2 regions of the Paenibacillus sp. UMB7766-LJ446 genome follow, and region 1 is predicted to be linked to the other one. Evidence: predicted binding sites of a transcription regulator. Region 1 holds the regulator's gene; the other holds the start of a gene.
What was found. The regulator Rex, encoded in region 1, represses fermentation and respiration genes when NADH is low (regulators of the CRP and FNR family bind a similar motif). The targets are predictions, from matches to a motif close to TTGTGAAATATTTCACAA.

Region 1 (11,524 bases):
CAGGCTCTTGGCAGCATTCCAGATATCTTCGCTGACTTCACTCTTAACCACTACCCCTTGAATATATCCGGTTCCATCACGCAGTTGCAAAAATTGAATTTTGCCGCTGGAACGTTTGTTGTTAATCCAGGCGCCGATCTTAACCGTCTCGCCCACATGCTCACTCACATTACGAATTACACAATCCGTACTCATGCACATATCTCTCCTTGGAATCCTGAATTTGAAAATGCAGCGGGCAGGCATATGCCTGTCCCCTGCACTTCCTTGTCATGCTATATTCACTTTACAATTAGATTACAGAGAATTCAATACGATTCGATGTGTATCTCTTGCAATTACCAATTCTTCGTTCGTAGGAACGACGAGAACGTCCACTTTGGAATTTGCGGTTGTGATACGACGTGGTTCTCCCGAGCGAATCGCATTCAGCGCTTCATCCAGTTCAACGCCTAGGTACGTGAGCTGCTCACATACTTTTTGGCGAAGAACAACGGAGTTTTCACCTACACCAGCCGTAAATACAATCACGTCTACACCGTTCATTGCTGCTGCATAAGAACCGATGTATTTACGCAGACGGTATTCATACATCTCGAATGCAAGCGTGGAGTTGGCATCGCCAGCCTCCATACCCTCCGTAATTTCACGCATGTCGCTGCTGATGCCGGAGATTGCAAGAAGTCCGCTATGTTTGTTCAACATGGAGTTTACTTCGCTCACGCTTAGTTCTTCCTTGTTCATTACATAAGGTACAATTGCCGGATCAAGGTCACCACTACGTGTTCCCATCATCAATCCTTCGAGTGGAGTCATCCCCATGGAAGTATCTACGGATACGCCGCCCTGCACAGCAGTTACGCTACCACCATTACCGACGTGGCATGTGATGATCTTCAGATCTTCCAATGGACGATCCAGGTATTCAGCTGCTGCCTTGCTTACGTAATCATGGGAAGTACCATGTGCGCCATAGCGACGAACCTTATACTTTTTGTAAAGCACACGTGGAATGGCATACAGATATGCTTTTTCCGGCATCGTTTGATGGAAAGCCGTATCAAAGACCATGACCTGTGGTACGCCCGGCATATTTGCTTCAGCCGCACGAATACCCATCATTGCTGCAGGGTTATGCAGTGGAGCCAGATCGAAAAGGCGGCGGATTTCTGCTTTGGAAGCAGTATCGACCAAGGCCGATTCCTTAAATGCTTCACCACCATGAACCACACGATGTCCAACAGCCTGGATTTCATCCACAGAACCGAGCACACCGTTTTCTTTGTCTGTCAGGATGTCAATAACTTTACGAATCGCTGTTGTATGTTCCAAAATTTCGCTAACTTCGGTAACATCCTCACGGCCCGTTGGTTTGTGTGTCAGAATGGAAGAATCCATCCCGATCCGTTCTACCAGACCTTTTGCCAATACGGATTCATCCGTCATGTTATACAATTGATATTTGAGCGAGGAACTCCCCGCATTAATTACGAGTACTTTCACAGCCGATCACCATCCTTGTCGTACTTGAAGAATCCTTCGCCTGTTTTGACACCCAGGTGTCCTGCACGCACCATTTTTTTCAGGACCGTGGAAGGACGATATTTCAACTCACCGAATTCACGGAACATTCTTTCGAGTGCAGCTTCTACCGAATCCAGTCCGAAACGGTCTGCCATCTCAAGTGGTCCGTGCTGGAAGTTATATCCGATACGCATAGCGTCATCAATATCTTCAGCGGAAGCGACACCTTCCTGCAATACATGCAGTGCTTCGTTAATCAAAAGACAGATCAGTCTGGACGTAACAAATCCAGGCGATTCATAGATCATAACGCCTTTTTTGTCTGCTACTTCTTCCACAAAACGTCTAGTTTCTTCAAATGTGGAATCTGAGGTTTTCAGACCACGAATAATCTCTACAAGATCAACCCGGGAAACCGGGTGAATAAAGTGCATACCAATAACACGCTCTGGGAATTTGGTCGAGCTCGCAAGCTCAGTCAAACTCAGCGTGGATGTATTACTTGCAAGAATAACGTTGCTTGGGCAAACTTGGTCGAGTTGACTGAATACCGCTTTTTTCGCGTCCAGATCTTCGGAAATGGTCTCAATAACCATATCGCAAGATCCGAGTTCAGCTAAATGAGCAACTTTGGTAATACGGGAGAGAATCAACTTTTTCTCCGCTTTCGTAATAGCCCATTTCTCCAGTTGTTTGTCAAGATTGGTCTCAATCATGTTATATGCATGATCCAGCTTCTCCGTCGTATGCTCCACCAGAAGCACATCAAGTCCTTTGGCTGCAAGCATCTGGGAAATACCTTGTCCCATCGTGCCGCCGCCGACAACTCCTATCTTTTTGAAAAACATGGTTCTGCTCCATCCTTTCGGTTCTCTATTTCTATATTGTACCCTGTTCGCCGAAAATTACAAATTTCGACCCAACATATAATAATATCTTAGCACGAGTGAAATGTAAAAAAAAATAACCGACATAAATAAATTATGCCGGTAGAAGGGCGCTGTCACGAAATTGACAACGAAATTGATCGCCAGACAACACTTCTTCCCTGAGTAGCGTGTCGAGGGAATTGTCGAATATTGTCCGCTGTTCTTCAAGCAATTGTTTGGTCTGTTCCATCAGGTCTTGCAGGATCAATTTGTTCTCCCGCATCAACTCTTCCGTCGTTACCATATCCATATTAACAATACCCAACGAAGTAAGTCCGGAAGCCATCATCGTCTGTACCACATTCGTTGCTTGTTCAAAGTCATTACGTGATCCTGTACTGCGTCCACCGTAATACATTTCCTCTGCTGCCGCACCACCGAGGGCAATCATGATCTGCTCTTCCAGGAAACGCTTTGTGTACAGAAATTGTTCTTGCTGCGGGTTATGACGTACATATCCCAGGGCCTGTCCACGCGGACTGAGTGCAACCTGACTCACACTGCCAGGACGAACCAGTTCAGCCATAATGGCATGTCCCAATTCATGAATAGCCACTCTTTTTTTCTCTTCCACGCTGGATTCGCGGTCCGTCTTCTCACCCATCATTACTTTATCAATCGCAAGCGACAGATGACGCTGTTCAATGTTGAGCAGACCGTCTCTCATCGCATAAATTGCAGCTTCGTTCATCACACTTTCCAGCTGTGCTCCAGAGAAGCCATAGGATTCTTCGGCTGTCTTCTCAAGATTTACCCCTTCCAAAAGAGGCTTATTGACTGCATGCAGCTCCAATATGTGTTTTCTGCCTTTTTTATCCGGCAAGTCCACCTGAATATGACGGTCAAAACGTCCTGGACGCGTCAGCGCGCTATCCAGCATTTCTTTTCGGTTTGTAGCGGCGATCACGAGTATTCGCGGTGTTTCGGAAGAGTAGATGCCATCCATTTCCGTCAACAGCTGATTCAGCGTCTGATCATATTCACGCTGTTGTCCACCTTCCCGTTTTCCACCGATCACATCAATTTCATCGATAAATATAATGGCATTTTCTTTATTTTCTTTTGCAGCACGAGTTCTCGCATCACGGAACAAATCCCGTATTCTGCCGGCACCCACACCGACATACATTTCAACAAACTCACTGCCTGAAGCAGCTACAAAAACAGAGTCGGTATAATGAGCAGCAGCTTTGGCCATTAAGGTTTTGCCTGTTCCAGGAGGACCTGTGAGCAGGATCCCTTTCAAAGGACGAATACCAAACTTCTGAATTTCCTCATGTCGAATGAGAAAATCAAGCGCTTCCCGCAGCTCCTGCTTCGCACTTTCCTGACCGCCAATTTCTTCAAAAGTCAGCTTGGACGGTCCTTTTTTCTTGCGTTTGCGTTCCTGACCCGCACCCACCGTAATTCCACCACGCATTTGCATCATGAGCAGCAAAGCTCCCACAATCATTGCAGCGATCAGAATGGGAATCATGTTTACACCGATAAAAGCGAGAAAGATAATTAATACGGGTACAAATCCAATGGCAATTTCTTTCGTCCATTTAGGCATTTGGCCACACTCCTATCTGACCGGGCACACGCGGCAGAATAATAAACTTGCTGGCATCTCCATCTCTGAGGCTGACATATACATTATTGTCATCCATGGCTGTGTTTACCTTGATCCCATTCGTAGCCATTTTAGACAAGGTCGGTGTAATCTCGGTGTATTGTTTGCTCTCCATAGCCTGAGCTACGGTAAACATGGCGCTACCCCACCAGCTTTCCAGCGCTTCGTTGGAATGATCCACGACATCCAGCTTCAACGAACGAGTGCCAATCAGGGTTTGTCCTTCTTTGTGAATATATTGTACCAACCTGCCCAAATCAACATCCGGCTGCAGATCGAGTTTCAACTGTACATCATTGTGGTTAATAGTTAATTGTACATCATTGACTCCATCGTACTGGGTAACCATCTTTTCAATTGGGCTTTGCACAGCCACATGACGATACACAAACCAACCTCCAAACAACACAACGGCTGAAATGACGGCAGTCAGAGCAATAGGCAATACTTTTATCTTCAAGTGAGTTACCCCTCCTATAATTTGGCCCATTCTATAGCTTGTAGGCAAGAATATGAATATGTGTACGTAAAGTCCTGTGATGTGTCTAACAGGATTTATTTGTGTATGATGTATCCTTGAATACATATTTGAGTATATCACATCGTATATACAATATCTAAGGCGAAAATATGAATAAATTATTAATTTTAACTATTCAAATCCAAAATGATCAAGAAAACACGTCAAAGAACCGGTCCAGTCGGGTTTCCGTCTGCCGGTTCTTTACTGTATTCTTTTTAGAAAATAGTACGTCTGCTGATTCTAGCTATTCGGAATCGTATAGACCAGGTCAACCTGTTCCCCGTTACTAAAGCGGTAAAAGCGGTAATAATTGTGAGTAGCATCGTTATAATACACTTGCCATACATAGATTCCATTCACAACACCTGGCATGATTCGTTTGATCTCCCCGCCTGGAACTTCAGAGCTGAACCGATTTCGAATCTGTGCTTCAGACATGCCGTTCTTCAGCAGTTCACTGTGCACCGCATTGGTCCCTGTCACAGGCTTGTTATTTTCATCAAACTTGATCCACACCAATACATCCTGGTTATCCTTATTTTTACCGATCAGGGTCCAGTATATGTTGTCTCCGCCGTCTTTTTGACCCCATACATACTTACGCAGGTCTTCGTGTGACGTAATCCCAACCTGTTCCTGGGCCGCCTGTATGGCCAACGCCTCTTCCTTGCGCTGATCCTGGGTAACATAGACATAATAACGCTGAAGTCCAAACAGAATCAGAACCAGGAGCAGCAGCGAAATCCATATCCACTTCTTTTTTTTCTTCAAAAGCCGAACTTCCTTTCCCTATGACGATGCTGTCCTTGGAATTAACGGGCAAGCAGACCGTCAAATGCCAGTTGAGACTCACGCAAAATACGCTCTTCATCCATCGTAAGACATTCGCCATGTTTAACCACTTGTTTACCATCCACCCACACATGCTCTACATCTTTGGCTGATGCGGAGTATATGGTATGGGAAATCAGATCCGTATGCGGATAGAAATGGGCTTGTTCAATATTCAAGGCGATGAAGTCAGCCTTCATGCCTGTTTGCAGTGCTCCTGTATTGTTCAGGAATATGGATTTGGCACCATACGAAGTTCCAAGCAGAAGTGCTTCCCCTGCTGGCACTGCGGTAGGATCACCGGACACACCTTTGTGAATCAAAGCAGCAAGTCTCATCTCTTCAAACATATCGAGGTTATTGTTACTTGCTGGTCCATCTGTTCCGAGGGACACGGTCACCCCTGCTTTCAGCAGATCAGGTACTCGTGCAACACCCGAAGCCAATTTAAGGTTACTGCCTGGATTGTGGGAAACTGCTACATCATGTGATGCAAGAATTTCGATCTCTTCATCATTCAGATGTACCGCATGTGCAACCAGAGATGGACGGGAGAAAAATCCTAGCTTCTCCAGATGTGCAACCGGACGTTGACCGTAATCAGCCACGTTCTGTTCCACTTCACGAAGCGTTTCAGACATATGCGTATGCAAAGGCAGATTCAGGTCATGAGCAACCTGTACCAACTTCTCTATGTAATCCGGAGGGCAAGTGTAAGGTGCGTGTGGAGAAATTACGGTTGTAATTCTTCCGTCTGCTTGTCCATTCCATTGACGAGCAAATGCTGCGGATTCTTCCAGCTTGCGCTGTTGTTCTTCCGCTGAGCAAAGTCCGATTACCCCTCGTGCCAGAGCAGCCCGAACGCCGGATTGTTCCACCACTTTTGCAACCTGATCCATATGATCATACATATCCAGAAACGCTGTTGTTCCACCTTTCAACATTTCAAGTACGGAAAGTGATGTGCCCCAATATACGTCTTCAGACGTCATTTTGGCTTCCATTGGCCACATTTTCTCCTGCAACCATACTTGTAATGCCAAATCATCTCCATGACCTCTCAGAAGCGACATGGCCGCGTGACCATGCGTATTGATCAGACCCGGCAAGAAGAGCAGTCCTTTTCCATCCACCTTTGTCAGACTTTCGTCTCCTTCCGGCAAAGTCTCACCAATATGCACAATCTTGTCATTCTCGACAACCATGTAACCTTGAACCACTTTCCAATTCGTGCCCTCACTCACGGCAAATTTGCCGTTGTGAATTACCCATCTATTTGTCGTCATCTTCCTCGTCGTCCTTTCCGTTCTCCAAATAATAAGCAAGGCTAAGCAGATCCGTCGTAAAATCGGCATGATGAATGCGAATATGCGGCGGGGTCTTCAGGATCGTTGGCGCAAAATTCAGAATCGCTTCAATTCCTGACTCAATCAACTGATCGGCAACATTTTGGGCTTCCGTATCCGGAACCGTGATAATCCCTATACGAATGTTATCTTTTTTGACCGAATCCGTTAATTCATTCATCGGTTGCACCGTCAGACTGTTAATTTGACTTCCAATCTTCGGACCGTAGGCATCAAATACAGCGACAATCTTCATGTTGTCTTTGAGGTAGGCATTGTAATTGGACAAGGCGTGTCCCAAATTACCTGCTCCGACAAGAGCTACATTGATCTGCTGGTCTATTTTCAGAATATGGCGGATCTTCTCGATGAGATATGAAACGTCATATCCGATCCCTTTACGACCAAAGTCACCGAAGTAAGCCAGGTCTTTACGAATCTGAGCCGGATTCAAATCCAGTCTCAATCCAAGTTCTTGTGAAGAAACCGTATTGACTTCGCGCTGATGCAGTTCATTCAAATAACGCAAGTAAACAGGCAATCTTCGCACCACGGCTTCCGAAATTTTATCTGATTTCATTCATTGCTCCCCCTTACCAAGGCCACGATAGATAGATGAAAAGATGAGCACCCTGTCTAAAACGATGCAAAAAGATGACTGAATTAAACAGGATGCTCTTTGTTATATAATGGATAATTGCTTGAATTACTTCTTTAATCGCTTACTCACTATTCATGAAACGAATGAATGATATTGCTCAATTTTACCGCCAATTAGTGGCTTCATGCAATCATATAAGCTACAGAGCATAGCTGTTATTGCTGTTCATCGGTTGGTCTCTCAAGCCATTCCGAAATACGAGGAACCATCTGCTCTGTAAGCATGTGTTCCATTTTGGGACCTGGTAATGAATATAAAAAGTACTTGCCATAATATGCTTCAATGACACGTGTATCGTATACAATCACAATACCTCTGTCTTTACCCGTACGAACCAGTCTGCCGAATCCCTGTTTGAAGCGGATAACGGCTTGCGGCACGGACAGCTTCATAAACGGATTTTTCTTCTGTTGCTGCAAAAGCTCACTCTTCGCTTCAACTAATGGATGATTGGGTGGCTGGAACGGCAGTCTGACAATCGCAAGACAGGTCAGAGCCTCTCCAGGAATGTCCACTCCTTCCCAGAAGCTGCTTGTGCCAAGAAGTACAGTTGCTTTCGCATCCTGGAAGCGGCGTGTAAGCTTGGAACGGCTGCCGCTGTCCACCCCTTGCCCGAGCAAAGAGATATCATTACCTGACAAGGCCTCCTTAAGCGGGTCATAGACCTGGCGCAGCATGCGGTAGGAGGTGAACAACACCATCATGCGTCCACGAGTCGCGATAGCCGTTTCCGCGAGCGAATGCACGAGCATATCCACAAAGTGGGCATCACCTACACTGCCCTTCACACTTGGGAAATCACGCGGAATGACGAGCAGGGCCTGTTCGCGATAGTTGAATGGTGACGGCAGCATGGATGTCAACAAGCGGTTATTCTCGGCAGCTTCCTGCAAGCCCAGCTGTTCGATCATGAATTGAAATGACTTGTCAACCGAGAGCGTAGCCGATGTAAGCACAACGCTTTTCTTTTTATCAAAGAACATATCCTTCAATTGCGCACTGACATCGACAGGAACGGCATAGAGCTGCAGTGATTTACTGCGGAACTGGCCGCTAGCCTCCATCCAGTACACGGTATTGGCATCATCCATGCGCATGAAGAAACGCAGATTATCCTTGATCGTTGCCAAGTCCTTGAGCAGTCCTGAGATATCCATAATCAGACTATCGGACTGATAATCATCCTGATCTTCTTTCACTTCAAGCAGCAGCTTGTCGCCTTTACGAATCAAATCGCCTAGGGTTACATAGATTTGGTTTTCTACATCCTGTAATTCCTGCCATTTGGCCGGTTTTTGCGATGGCTTCAGTCTAAGTGAAAATTGTCCAGTCTCGCCTGGAGAAGCATCGCTACGTTCAGGCAGCAGGCCGAACAGTGTATCGCTTAGTCGATCCCATATCTCCTTAACTTCAACGGCAAGCGGGAACATCTGATCAATCATGGAGCCCCACTGTACCGAATTTTCATGACCCGACAGTTGAGAACGAAGCATCGGAAGTTGGCCATTACGGCTATCTTTAAACAGTCGGGTCAATATATGAACCAACGTAAAATATTTCATGTGAAGACCAAGATGCTTACCTGCTACATCCTCCAGATGATGTGCTTCATCAATGACAAGACTTTCGTAGGCTGGCAGCAGCTGATGTGCTGCTTTGACATCCGTAAACAATTTCGAATGATTCGTTATGACGATATCGGACAGCCCGGCTTCATGTTTGGCCCGATGATAGAAACATTTACGGAACCAAGGACAGGAGCGTCCAAGACAGGATTCAGACTCACTCTGTACCGTCTCCCAGAAGTCTCCACCGCGCCCGCTTAGATTAAGCTCCTCGTCGTCTCCAGTCTCCGTCTGGGTAAGCCAGACAATCATCTGAGCTGCTGTAAAATAATCCTCTTTCGGTGTAGCGAATTCACGTTTATTGATTTTATGCTCAAACTTACGCAGACACAGATAGTGCCCACGACCTTTGAACACCGCTGCCTTGAACGGGAACGGAACCACTTGGGTCAGCATAGGAATATCCCGCTCTCTCAATTGCTCCTGCAGGTTGATGGTATGTGTGCTGACCATGACTTTCTGTTCCTGTTTCACACTTTCATAGATGGCAGGCAACAAATAACCAAGCGATTTGCCAGTACCCGTTCCAGCTTCAATCAATAGATGCTTCTCTTCATCCAAAGCTTGTCGTACACTGCTGAACATCTGAGTTTGCGCCTCACGCTCCTCATAATGGTCCAGCGTCTCCTTCAGGTTATCTCTAACCTGATCCATAAACTGCTCGAAACTTACGTTTTCCAGCGGGTTACCCTCCCGCTCATCACGTGGTGAACCTATATCAGTCCAGTCACTCACGTTCAGGGCGAGCTGGCGATAATACGTATGACCATCCAGGTCCTGAATCGGCTCTGATTCCTTCTCAGTACGCATTCCGTCGAAGAACCAACCCAAGTCACTATCTTCTGGCGCAAACAGATCACTGAGGCGCTGAATCGTGATCAGAGGCAATGCACGCAGCTCATCGAGACACTTCAGTAATACAAAAGCTGTCGCAAGAGCATCACTGTCTGCCTGATGAGGGCGGTCATGCTGAAATCCGAATTCTGAAGACACATATCCGAGTTGATAAGAGCCCAGTGACGGGAACGTGATCTTCAGGAAATCAATCGTATCCAGAATACGTCCGGTGAACGGCAGGTAACCGCAGCGATCGAGTGCATTTTGAAGAAAGTGAAAATCAAAAGCAACGTTGTGCCCAACAAGAACAACATCGTCGAGTAGCGGAACCATCTCCATCATCATCTCTTCCAATGAGGGAGCATCCGCTACATCTTCATCAGTAATACCGGTTAACCCCGTAATAAACGGAGGAATCGGTACACCTGGGTTCACATAAGAACTATATATTTGAGTTATGCTGTAGTCATGATCTATGATGGCAAGTCCGGCTTGTATAATCTCACCGTCGGACTGCGTGCCGGTTGTTTCGAAATCCAATACGGCAAATTTCATTGCAATGTACGGTCCCTTCCATTCCAGTCTATGTTACAGCATAGCAAAAAAAAGGGCATTTGAAAATTAACTGACAAAAAAGGCGGTGTCCCCTCCGCTATGCCAGAGGAGGGAACACCGTCTTTATGCCGCCGAATGGCCCTTAATTTAAGGCTGTCAGCTGATTTGCATATTGCAATTTTCCGCTGTTTAATCGACAGGCTTCCATGTTATACAGCGGTTCGGTCAACGTCGGGTCATACTGAAGCGCCTGCGCAAATAGTGAACATGCACCTTCAGGATTCGCGAGTTTAGCCTCAATACAGCCCAGGACGTTACATACAAGTCCCTTCAATCTCGGCGAACCGTTCAGATGCATAATCCGCTGCAAGTGTATTCCAGCTTCCTCGGTTTGTTCCAGGTTAAGATGAGCAAGCGCCAGGTAAAATCGAGTCAATGCACTTTCTGGATAGTCGGTCACAACCCTGGAAAATTGCATAATAGCCTGCGGGTACATTTGCAGTTTGAAATAACCCTGACCGCGACTGAAACACTCCAGATGCAGTTCTGGCAGTGCGGTAACAGCTTCCTGTTCAGGCTCAAGGGAGGCGGGCTTATCTTTATCCAATTCCCGTTCCCTTACCTGGCTCATTTTTTCTTCAAACATCAGCCACTCATCAATCATCCCGTCACTCATCCGCTTGAGCAAATTCCACTTTTGCAGCAATTCCTGTTTGTTTAGGCCTTCAGCAGAAGGGTAGCGCTTGATAATTTCATCTAACATGTCGTTCATTTCTGCGAAAACATGCTGGAACATCGATGCATCCCCACCCTTGAAAAAATGGATTAGTGCAGTGACCTGTACTCATTTTTTGTAGAATGGGTCGATTTCATTCCCCTTACCAGTCGATTACATAATCGTCGCATGAACTTCGTGCTTCATTGTTTGCACTGGTTTATTCTGTCCATCCACAAATACAACCGTAGGTTTGTGATTATTTGCCTCTTCTTGAGACATCATTGCATATGAAATGATAATGACGGTATCGCCAGGCTGTACCAGACGGGCTGCTGCTCCATTCAAACAGATGACTCCACT
Region 2 (11,524 bases), on a different contig from region 1:
GCCGATGGATTCGGTTACCCATGTTGGGTCTCCACTGAACAATTCGTTATAATCCGGCGTACGCAGGAACTTAACAATCCGCAGTTTCATTACAAAATGGTCAACCAGTTCCTGAGCTTGTTCCTCAGTTAGCAAGCCTTCTTGCAAATCACGCTCGATGTAAATATCAAGGAACGAAGAAACACGTCCAAGGGACATCGCCGCACCGTTTTGCTCTTTGATCGCAGCCAGGTAACCGAAGTAGAGCCATTGGAACGCTTCTTTGGCGGTTGTGGCTGGCAAGGAAATATCGAAACCGTGCATTTCACCCAGTTGTTTCAATTCCTGCAATGCACGAATCTGTTCGGACAGTTCTTCACGCAGGCGAATGACATCTTCATCAATCACATCGACTTCAAGTGCATTCAGTTCGCCTTTTTTATTCCGAATCAGGAAGTCCACACCATAGAGAGCTACCCGGCGATAGTCACCGATGATCCGGCCACGGCCGTAAGCATCCGGCAGACCGGTAATAATGCCTGCTTTACGTGCTGCACGCATGTCGGATGTATAAGCATCAAATACGCCTTGGTTATGTGTTTTGCGGATGTTCGTAAATATATCAATGACGCCTTGTGGCATCTCAAAACCATAAGCTTCACAAGCATCAATCATCATGCGAATTCCACCAAATGGCTGAATGGAACGTTTGAATGGAGCATCCGTTTGAACACCAACAATCTGTTCTTTGGATTTATCCAGATAACCGGGTTGGTGAGAAACAATCGTTGCTGGCGTATTTACGTCAACATCGAGTACCCCGCCGTTATCGCGTTCTTTTTTGGTAAGATCGGAAACGATATCCCATAACTCTTTCGTATTTTGGGTTGCACCTGCAAGAAATGCTTCGTCGCCATAGTAGGGTGATAAGTTGCGTGCCAGAAAATCATTCACATCTACGGATTTCGTCCATGTTCCTTTGGTAAAGTTTCTCCAGCCTGTTTGTTGTTTGACATCTTTTTCGATCACCGACATAGTAATCCCTCCACAAATTTGGATTTCCGGACACATGACAGGATGCTTCACTCGTCTCATCTGTGCCCAGAGCCGCGATTAATGTGATAAATTTCACATGTGAGCCGGAACATGTTCTCTCTACTTGGGAACCGGAACCGCGGATGAATGTTTTTCTTACATTTTCAGTATACGTCTTCGCTCTTTCAACATCTGTGATTTATATCACAAAGTTTGTGACCATCCTCACTTCACCTATGCTGTATCAAGGTGAATTTAACACTTTACACAGGATCACTGCGTGGCAGAACAACCTTCCAATCGCTGTTATCCCCAGATTTTTTTGATCCCCTTTGAAAAAGGTGAAATCCGGGGATAAAGGCGAACGCTTCGCTTTTTCAGGTTATTTCTACCCCTCCGTTATCGTGTAAAGTGTTAAATTCAATGGCTACCCCAAGGATTCCGTATACCTTTTTACAGAAAAGACGGCAATCGGGGCTCCCCATTTCGGGGAACCCTGAACATATTGCCTCAACCTTAACCAGTTGTTTACTACTCTTTATTCAAACTTGCCGTAGAATGCATTGCGGTATACATCTGCCAGTTCAGTTACGAGCGGCATTTTTGGATTGGCGGTTGTACATTGGTCCTCGAATGCGCGGTCTGCCAGATACTCGACATGTGCTTCAAAGTCTTTGGCGTCAAATCCGATTTCCTGGAACGATTCTTCAATACCCAATGTTTTGTTCAGTTTGCGAATCGCATTGATGAGACTGGTAACCCCTTCTTCTGTCGTACGTGCAGGCAATCCCAGAATGCGGGCAATCTCGGCATAGCGCTCATCTGCAACAAAGTGCGAATATTTCGGGAACGATGCAAACTTCGTCGGTTTCTTCGCATTGTAGCGAATAACGTGCGGCATCAGGATCGCATTGGTACGTCCATGTGCGGTATGGTACTGACCGCCCCATTTATGTGCCAAGCTGTGGTTGATGCCCAAGAATGCGTTGGCAAAAGCCATACCAGCAATTGTCGAAGCATTATGCATTTTCTCACGAGCCAATTTGTCACCTTGCAGCGCCGATTGCTCGAGATACTGGAATACCAGTTGAATCGCTTTGATCGCGAGACCATCCGTGTAATCATTCGCCATGACGGATACATACGCTTCAATGGCGTGAGTCAATACGTCCATACCAGTATCTGCAACAGCGGTTTTAGGCAGAGAGTATACGAATTCCGGGTCTACGATGGCTACGTCTGGTGTTAACTCGTAATCTGCCAGCGGATATTTGGTGTTCCCTTGGTTCTTGTCTGTGATGACCGCGAACGATGTTACTTCCGAACCTGTGCCCGAAGTTGTCGGGATGGCTACGAATTTCGCTTTCACGCCGAGACGTGGATATTTGTAGATCCGTTTGCGGATATCCATGAATTTTTGTTTCAAGTCGTTGAAGTCTGTGTCCGGATATTCATAGAACAACCACATCGCTTTGGCAGCATCCATCGGTGATCCCCCGCCGAGTGCGATAATGCAGTCTGGTTGGAAGCGGCGCATCATTTCCGTACCGCGGTCTACCGTTGTTGTCGATGGATCGGGTTCTACATCAGAGAACACTTCAATGGCTACTGGCATTTGACGTTGACGCAGATAGTGCTCTACTTTTTCCACATAACCGAGTTTGACCATCATGGCATCCGTAATAATAGCTACGCGTGTGATGTCCGGCATTTTGGCAAGATACTGTGTTGCACCTTTTTCGAAGTAGACTTTGTTCGGCACTTTGAACCACTGCATATTCACGGTACGGCGAGCCACCCTTTTCACGTTGATTAAGTTCACAGCGGTTACGTTGGAAGAAGTCGAGTTACGTCCGTACGATCCGCAGCCCAGTGTCAGTGAAGGCATATTGGTGTTGTAGATGTCACCGATGGCGCCGTGTGTGGATGGTGAATTCACGATAATCCGTCCGGTTTGCAGACGATCTGCGAATTTGCCAATCACTTCTTCGTTCGTCGAATGAATAACGGAGGAGTGACCCATGCCGCCAAAAGCAACCACTTCTGCTGCACGCTCAATCCCTTCAGCTGCCGTTTTCACTTTGTAACAAGCCAGTACCGGGCTTAGTTTTTCAGCCGACAATGGGAATTTCGTGCCTACACCTTCAATCTCGGCTACGAGAATTTTGGTGCCAGCAGGAACCTCGATACCGCACATTTTCGCAATGCTGACTGCAGATTGACCCACAATCGCCGGATTCACCGCACATTTCTCAGCGTTAATCGCACCTGCGGTCAGTTTCGCAGCCTCATCCTTGTTCACAAAGTAACAGCCGTTGGCGATCATTTTCTTTTTCACCTGATCAAAGATCGGTTCCTCGATGATGACCGCTTGCTCGGAAGCACAGATCATGCCGTTATCAAACGATTTGGACAAAATCAGATCCGTTACCGCTTGATTGATATCTGCACTTTTTTCAATAAAGCAAGGAACGTTCCCTGGCCCTACGCCCAGTGCCGGTTTACCACAGCTGTATGCAGCCCGTACCATGCCTGATCCGCCTGTTGCCAGAATGAGTGCCACATCATTATGATTCATCAGCGCATTTGTGCGATCCATGGAAGGATCGTCAATCCACTGGATACAATCCGCTGGAGCGCCATGCTTCACTGCAGCATCAAGAAGAATTTCCGCGGCTTCCCGGCTACAGTTCTGTGCAGATGGGTGGAAACCGAAGATGATCGGGTTACGCGTTTTGATGGAGATCAGTGCTTTGAACATTGTGGTGGATGTCGGATTCGTTACCGGGGTAATCCCCATGATTATGCCGACAGGCTCCGCAATTTTCTGGAAGCTTTCGTATTCGTTATCTTCAATAACCCCTACTGTTTTGTCATATTTAATGCTATGATACACATATTCTGTTGCAAATATATTTTTGGTGATTTTATCCTCATACACACCCCGGCCTGTTTCTTCCACGGCCATTTTGGCGAGCATCATATGTTTGTCCAGACCTGCCAGTGCCATTGCTTGCACGATGCGGTCAATCTGTTTCTGATCCATGGACATGAATGCTGCGTGTGCTTTATTCGCTTTGTCAATTAACGTTTGAATATACTGACCTGCTGTCGGTTCTTTTACTGGGGCGACTTCGTTCTTTACAGCCATCTCCCTCATCCTCCTAAAGGTTCGTATTGGTTTGTCTCTCTTCTTTACATTCACATCGTACCATGGGTAAAGGGTAAATTATGTGATTTTTTTCACAAAGTATAACAAATTTAATTTAAGTTTTTTAATGTCTCCCCACCGCCATTTATTCTTCCTATTTAAATTATAGGGCTGTCAGATTCATCCTCCCCTTTAGAAAGTGAATTTAATCACAATGTTTGAAATTTCGCCATTTTTGCCCCCTTTCCATGCCCCTCAAACGGCAAGATAAGGTATATACTGAACTTAAAAATTGAACCACCGCAATTTGTACCGTCCTTCCCGGCCGAGAGATGACCCTGATCAGGACGGCAACGGTTTGCGGCGAACCACGGGGGCCGGACCAAGCTACAGAAGGCCGTCCGATGGACACAAAGGGGAGATAGACTTATGAGAGAACAACTGAGTGTACTGGAAAAACGCGGCAATACCAACTGTTTCTCGGAAGCGAATTTCAACCATCTGCTCGTAACGATGAAGGACAGAACCTATCCGGAAGGAACCCATCTGTATTGGGAAGGAGATGTCTCTGACAAACTTTATTATATGAAACGGGGCCGGGCACAGATTACCAAATCCACGGATGAAGGCAAGGAATTGATTATGTACATGTATCAGTCCGGGGATATGATTGGTCAGGCTGACCCGTTCTTCGGGTCCAAACACAGCTTTTCGGCCGAGGTACTTGAGGATAGTGAAATCGGAGTACTGGAGCACAAAGACCTGGAGATGCTGATCTGCCAACATTGCGACTTCGCCATCGATTTTATGAAATGGATGGGTATCCATCACCGGTTGACCCAGACAAAATTCCGTGATTTGATGTTATATGGCAAACCGGGCGCGCTCTGCTCCACGCTGATTCGGTTGTCCAATTCATATGGTGAGCCTCATGGAAATCATGTCATCATTCATAAAAAAATAACCCACACGGATTTGTCCAATATGATTGGAGCGACCCGAGAAAGTGTCAACCGCATGTTAAGCGATCTGCGCAAAAAAGATGCCATTGAATATGACAACGGTATGATCGTCATCAAGGATCTGCACATGCTGCAGGGCATCTGCCACTGCGAACTGTGTCCTAACGAGATTTGCCGGATCTGATGCTTCCCCCGCCCTGGCACCCCCTGATATGCAAATGAAAAAAGCCCAATCTTCGTTACAGAAGATGGGCTTTTGTTATGCTTAAGATACAGTAGTCAACTCGAGCTTTACTGCATCACGTGGATTCAACTTCATGTCCAAACCGTTTTCCATCAGTTCCTTGTCATTCACCATGATCATCCAGCGTTGATTCATCCGGGGAATTACATTTTCAACGGAAACAACAAATTTGTTGTTCTCCGACATTCTTACAATCCCACTGGACTTTAATACATCACGCACCGTACATTCCTGAACATACACCCCGGCATATTGACGATTGAGATTCGGCATAATATTTCCGCCGCTCACCTTGAGCAATGTTGTTTGGTAAGCAACATCGTCTCCCCCATTGTCAGCGGCTTTCACATATATGATCACTTCATCTTTGGCATGAAGCTCCATGTCCCAATTTTCGGGGTCAATATCCTTGCCGTTCAATTTGACAGCCCAGCTGAGCGAGGAATCCAACGAAACTTCCCCAACGGATTGGATCCGCTTTCCATCTGCCGTAAAATCAACAAGTCCACTGTTCAATAGTGCTTTCTTGAGCGTCAGACCTTCACTAAAATCTCGCTTAATAGACTTCGTTGCGTCAGGCAAAAAAGTACTGCCATCCACTGCCACTGTAATTGTATTCTGTGATTCGGTCTCTTTGACGATAGGCTGTTCGGAAGGCTGTGTCTCGCTACACCCGGCCAATATAACCAGAATAAGCAGACATATACCTATGTAACCGGGGATTCTCTTCTTCATGTAGGTAACACCACCCTGCGTAAAATCATTCACCCTGTTGTCCATAACCTCTATTATGGCACAACATTCATGCAAAAAAAGTGTCAATGCCGTTACTTTTCCTCCAGTAGCGTCCATAACTGGGTGGTACAACACAAAGAGCCTGCAAGCAGGCTCTTTGGCTCCAATCATCACTACAGTCTATTAGGTACGTTATTACTGGACACAAGCCTGCATATAGGTGCGGCCTCCGTCTCCATCCTTCAGATAAGGATTAAGTCCAAAGAACTGTTCCTCCGACACATACACCCCTGTCAACAAACGCCCTTCGAGCAACCCACCGTCCACCTGTACGCAGAATGAAGGTGCATCCACATATTCCTGGTAAAGTGGAATTTGACCAGATGGATGGTGAACCTTGGAGACCTTGCCTTGCTCATGCAGCGGCCGTTCAGAGAAATAGGTAGGTACAATATAACGTGCAATCACATCAAGCTCCTGTACTGTGTAAAAGGTGTCATCACCCAGCCAGGGAGCGAACATGCGAATCTTCTCATATTGTGACCATACAATCGCCTGAATCAGCATCTCCGCTCGAACAAAACGACCTTCGCCCACCCCCAGATACATACGTTCTTCATGAAAGGTAGCTTCGGCCTGCACCCCGATGGAATCGGGTTGTTTCAGCTCACATCCGATACATTTCCAGCCTCTTGCTGTCTGAATCCATTTTTGCAGTACCGCCGGAGCCGTTCCCTGACCATTGCTATTCGTGGAATGAGTCTTCTCTCCTGCGACATCATCCTTCACCGACGGGGAATATACAGTGCGATTAAATAGCTCCGCAGCTTTTTTGTAGATCAGATGTACCTGAATGGATGCGCTCTCAAGTTCTGCAATATCTTGCTTGCCGTAGCGTACTTCACGGGATAAGCTTTCTTCTCTCATGACAAGTGGCCTCCTCGCTCCGGCCGCCTGCGGCCATTTTATTTTACAATTATACTACAACTCGCGACAACATGTGCAGAACCCTTAAGACAAAAACTCCTGATTTCCACTGGAAATCAAGAGCCTTTATCCCATCAGTTCATTTAGTTTGAGCTAAGGGATCAGTTACTACTCAACCCACTGCTCTGCCCAGTCTTGAATTTGATTCATAACGGGCTGTAGCGCCTTGCCTTTCTCTGTCAGTTCATATTCGATACGAACCGGCGTCTCTGGATAGACATGGCGGATCAGAATGCCTTCGCTCTCCAGATCCTTCATCCGCTCTGACAACATCTTGTCACTCATCGATGGAATCAGGTTGGAGATATCCTTGAATCGCTTCGAACCACTCATCAACGTTTGAATAATCAGACCGTTCCAGCGCTTACCCAGAAAGGAAAACGCTGTCTCAAAGCGCGGACACATCCGCAGATCTTGGCCTTCCACATTAATCACCTCTTTAGAGATCACTCAACTTACGTTTAGTTAGTATATTTCATAATAACATATTTAAGTCTCAAAGAAAACGTCTGCCGCTAAAAAGTTAAAATTTTAGGGGCATAACTCAACTTCGATGATACAACTCAGTATACATCACATGGGACAGAGGAACCATGGGAAAATATCGTCTAACTCCCATGTACCTATCTTACCCAAAAAGAACCCAGCTGCCACAGTCATACTCGACTTGGAGAAGGGTTCTCTGGTATATCGTTTATTTATGCATTCACAAAGCCAATTTAGGGCTTAAACCAGTACGTTTCCAAGCGCTCTTACAGGCTCGCTGAAGCCAAATTCCGGCTTAACGTTGCGCGCAGGATATGCCCACTTCACTCCATTGCTGATTACTTTTAGAATTTCCGGGTTGTAGAAGGTCGGGTATGTTTCGTGACCTGGGCGGAAATAAAAGATTTTTCCTGAACCGCGGAGGAACGTACATCCACTCCGGAATACCTCTCCGCCTTGGAAGTTGCTTACAAACACCAGCTCATCCGGCACTGGAATATCGAAGAATTCCCCGTACATTTCTTCTTTTTCCAAAATAATCTTGCTATTGATACCCTCGGCAATCGGGTGGGACGGATTCACACACCAGATAATCTCCTGCTCATTGGCTTCACGCCATTTCAGATCACAACTTGTCCCCATCAACGCCTTGAATGGCTTGGAGAAGTGACCGGAGTGCAGCACAATCATTCCCATACCATCCAGGACCCGCTGTGCAACCTTCTGGGTAATCTCGTCGCTCACGCGATCATGTGCCATATGTCCCCACCATATGAGCACATCTGTAGAATTCAGCACCTCATCACTTAATCCATGCTCAGGCTGATCCAGTGTTGCCGTGCGAATAGCAAAACCTTCGCCTCCCAGTCCGTTTGCCAACGCCATGTGCAAACCTTCTGGATAGACTTCTCTTACTTCATCGTGAATTTTCTCATGGACAAATTCATTCCAAATGGTGACGTTAATCATATTCAATTTCCCCCTAGTGTAACTCTAAACCCACCACATATCTCCCAGCGGTTCTTCAATCAATACTTGTTGGAGATTTTGCACTGCTTTAGAGAATCCTTCTTCTACCGACATCAGACCATCTTCGTGTTCAATACTTACAACATAATCATATCCGACCAGACGCAGAGCACTAATAATATCAGCCCAAGTCTTGTTATCATGACCATAACCGACCGAGCGGAATTGCCAAGCACGATCAAGCATGTTGGTGTAATCCTGCATATCCGTTACACCATATTTGTTTACGTTAATTGGATCAATCGTTGTATCTTTCGCGTGGAAGTGATGAATCGCACCTTCACGTCCCAGAATGTGGATCGCTTGTACCGGATCAATCCCTTGCCACCACATGTGGCTTGGGTCCAGGTTCGCGCCAATCACTTCACCTGCTGCTTCACGCAGTCTCAGCAAGGTAGCTGGTGTATGCACCGAGAATCCACCGTGCAGTTCCAGTCCCACTTTTACATTGTGATCCGCAGCGAACTTACCCCACTCTGTCCAGTAAGGGATAACTTTGTTGTCCCATTGCCATTTGAGAACTTCCTGGAAGTCATTCGGCCATGGTGCAACAGGCCAGTTCGGATATTTGGCATCCTCATGGTCTCCCGGACAACCGGAGAATGTATTTACGACAGGCACTTCCAGCTTCTCAGCCAGTTCTACCGTTTTAACAAAATCATCGTGAAATCCCTTTGCAATATCCTTTTGTGGATGAAGCGGGTTACCGTGACAGCTCAATGCGCTGATGGTCAGACCACGGGATTCTACTGCATTTTTGAAGTTTTTCAATGCTGTCGGGTTGCTCAGAAGCTCATCCGGTTTGCAATGCGCATTTCCTGGATGTCCACCTGTTCCGATTTCTACTGCTTTCAAGCCTTTGGATGCTACATAGTCGAGTGCATCCTCCAATTTACGTCCTCCGAATAATACCAAAAATACGCCGAGTTTCAAGTGCGATTCCTCCCTAGATTAGATATCATATTAATTGCTGGTTTTATGAACTATGAACTGCATAACATACCGTTCAGATCACATCATTGTATCATTATTGTGGAAAATCAAGAGCTATTCTATCCTGAAATTAAACGTAAGAATACTGGTTATTTCATTGGAAATGACACCCTGCCGGTTTAGTCGAAATAAACCGCTTTGCCTGTCTGAGCAGACTCGTAGATTGCTTCAAGAATTTGAGTGACAACAATCGCCTGCTCTGGTTTTACAACCGGATCCTTGTCTTCAATAATCGCTTCAAGCCACATTCTCGCTTCACGATCCGCTTCATTTTCTGCACTGCCGGAATAAAAAGCAACTCCACCTGCGTCCAGGTCCACCTTGGTTTCATAAAGACGACTGCGCTTCTCGCCATTGATCCGCAGACCATCGTTCATATCCGCGCCACCTTCTGTACCGCAGAGCAGTGATTTGGCTTCACCGAACTCAGCTACATTCAATGCCCAGCTGGACTCGATAATGATCGTGGCACCATTCTCCATCGTCACAAATCCGAATGCAGAATCTTCCACCTTGAATTGTTCCGGGTCCCACGGTCCAAAAGCGTTAGCCGCATTTTCACGCTGACCCAGCTTGTGGAAAGTAGAGCCCATGACACTCTTCGGCTTGTAATTGTCCATCAACCAAAGTGTCAGATCCAGTGCATGCGTACCGATATCAATCAACGGTCCGCCACCCTGTTTCTCTTCGTCAAGAAATACACCCCAGGTTGGTACAGCACGGCGGCGAAGTGCAATCGCCTTACCGAAATAGATATCGCCTAGCTCGCCTTCTTCGCACATTTGTTTCAGATACTGGCTGTCATTGCGGAAACGGTTCTGATATGCAATGGACAGCTTTTTGCCTGTACGTTGTGCGGCTTCCAGCATAGCCTGCGCTTGTGCAGAAGTCTTCGCCATTGGCTTTTCACACATAACATGTTTGCCTGCCTCAAGAGAAGCGACCGTGATGACGGAATGGGAGTCGTTTGGTGTACACACGTGTACCACATCAATGCTCTCATCCTTCAGCATCTCGTTATAATCGGTGTATACTTTGGCTCCCTCAGCACCAAATTCTGCTGCTGCCTCCTCCGCACGTTCCTTCACAATGTCACAGAAAGCGACCATACGGCCCTGAGATTGTTTGGACAAGCTGGGCATATGTTTACCTTTGGCGATTCCGCCACAACCAACGATGGCGATATTAAGTACTTTAGACATGAACAAGTCCTCCATTAGCGGCATATTTTCTAATTCAGTTCATACTGTTCTAATGACCTCTGTTGGGGGGCCTGCGGCGTGAGCCCAACACGAATCCAGCTCCACTTGCAGATAGAAAGCGGTTACGGTATCATACATCGCGTTTAACGACGGCTGGTTCATCCGAAATCAATTAGTGTGATTGTACAGCCTCTGACTGATTTCCATCGGTATTGTTTCCCGCTGCTGCTTCATAAGAGCTCTCCAGCTGGATGTGTTTGCCCTCAAGCGAGGAGCGCTGGAACGCATGCATAGCTTCAAGCACATGGTAGGCAAGCTTGCCACTGGCCTTGTGTTCGCGTCCGGCTCGAATGGATTCAACCATTTCTGTAACGCCGATCCCGCGCTCGTTCTGTCTGCTTTCAAAAGCAGGCTTCACAGTCTCCCATGTGTCCTGACCGAATCTGCGCAGCTTCACTTCCCCATTAAAAAAATTGGGGTCCGGTATACTCATAGTGCCTTCAGTACCGTAAATTTCAATTCGCGGCAAATCCGAAGCACCCCGGATATCGAAGCTGGTGATCATTGTTGCAATGGCACCTTCCTCGAAATCAATCGTTCCTGCCAGATGTGTTGGCGTCTGTACCTGAAGAGGTGTACCTTCCTTCGGTCCGGAACCAATAACACGATCTGTAATCTGTACACCTGCAGAGGAACTGATTCTGCGAATCGGTCCAAGGAG

Region 2: a site for Rex is predicted at 4,246-4,263, ahead of adhE (bifunctional acetaldehyde-CoA/alcohol dehydrogenase). Genes of this name have one in related genera too.

Annotation. Positions count from the first base shown of each region.
Region 1 is NZ_JASOYM010000018.1:66,321-77,844, reverse strand. It holds gene asnS (asparagine--tRNA ligase) at 1-195, opposite strand, end outside; gene QP794_RS30320 (acetate/propionate family kinase) at 298-1,503, opposite strand; gene QP794_RS30315 (3-hydroxyacyl-CoA dehydrogenase family protein) at 1,500-2,372, opposite strand; gene QP794_RS30310 (AAA family ATPase) at 2,506-4,008, opposite strand; gene QP794_RS30305 (hypothetical protein) at 4,001-4,528, opposite strand; gene QP794_RS30300 (cell wall elongation regulator TseB-like domain-containing protein) at 4,832-5,362, opposite strand; gene QP794_RS30295 (amidohydrolase) at 5,404-6,708, opposite strand; gene QP794_RS30290 (redox-sensing transcriptional repressor Rex) at 6,695-7,348, opposite strand; gene dinG (ATP-dependent DNA helicase DinG) at 7,585-10,446, opposite strand; gene QP794_RS30280 (tetratricopeptide repeat protein) at 10,589-11,218, opposite strand; gene panD (aspartate 1-decarboxylase) at 11,336-11,524, opposite strand, start outside.
Region 2 is NZ_JASOYM010000008.1:161,965-173,488, reverse strand. It holds gene pflB (formate C-acetyltransferase) at 1-1,014, opposite strand, end outside; gene adhE (bifunctional acetaldehyde-CoA/alcohol dehydrogenase) at 1,553-4,165, opposite strand; gene QP794_RS20190 (Crp/Fnr family transcriptional regulator) at 4,595-5,311, shown strand; gene QP794_RS20185 (hypothetical protein) at 5,393-6,106, opposite strand; gene QP794_RS20180 (hypothetical protein) at 6,302-7,033, opposite strand; gene QP794_RS20175 (winged helix-turn-helix transcriptional regulator) at 7,202-7,498, opposite strand; gene QP794_RS20170 (ThuA domain-containing protein) at 7,820-8,548, opposite strand; gene QP794_RS20165 (sugar phosphate isomerase/epimerase family protein) at 8,573-9,541, opposite strand; gene QP794_RS20160 (Gfo/Idh/MocA family protein) at 9,721-10,803, opposite strand; gene QP794_RS20155 (Gfo/Idh/MocA family protein) at 10,976-11,524, opposite strand, start outside.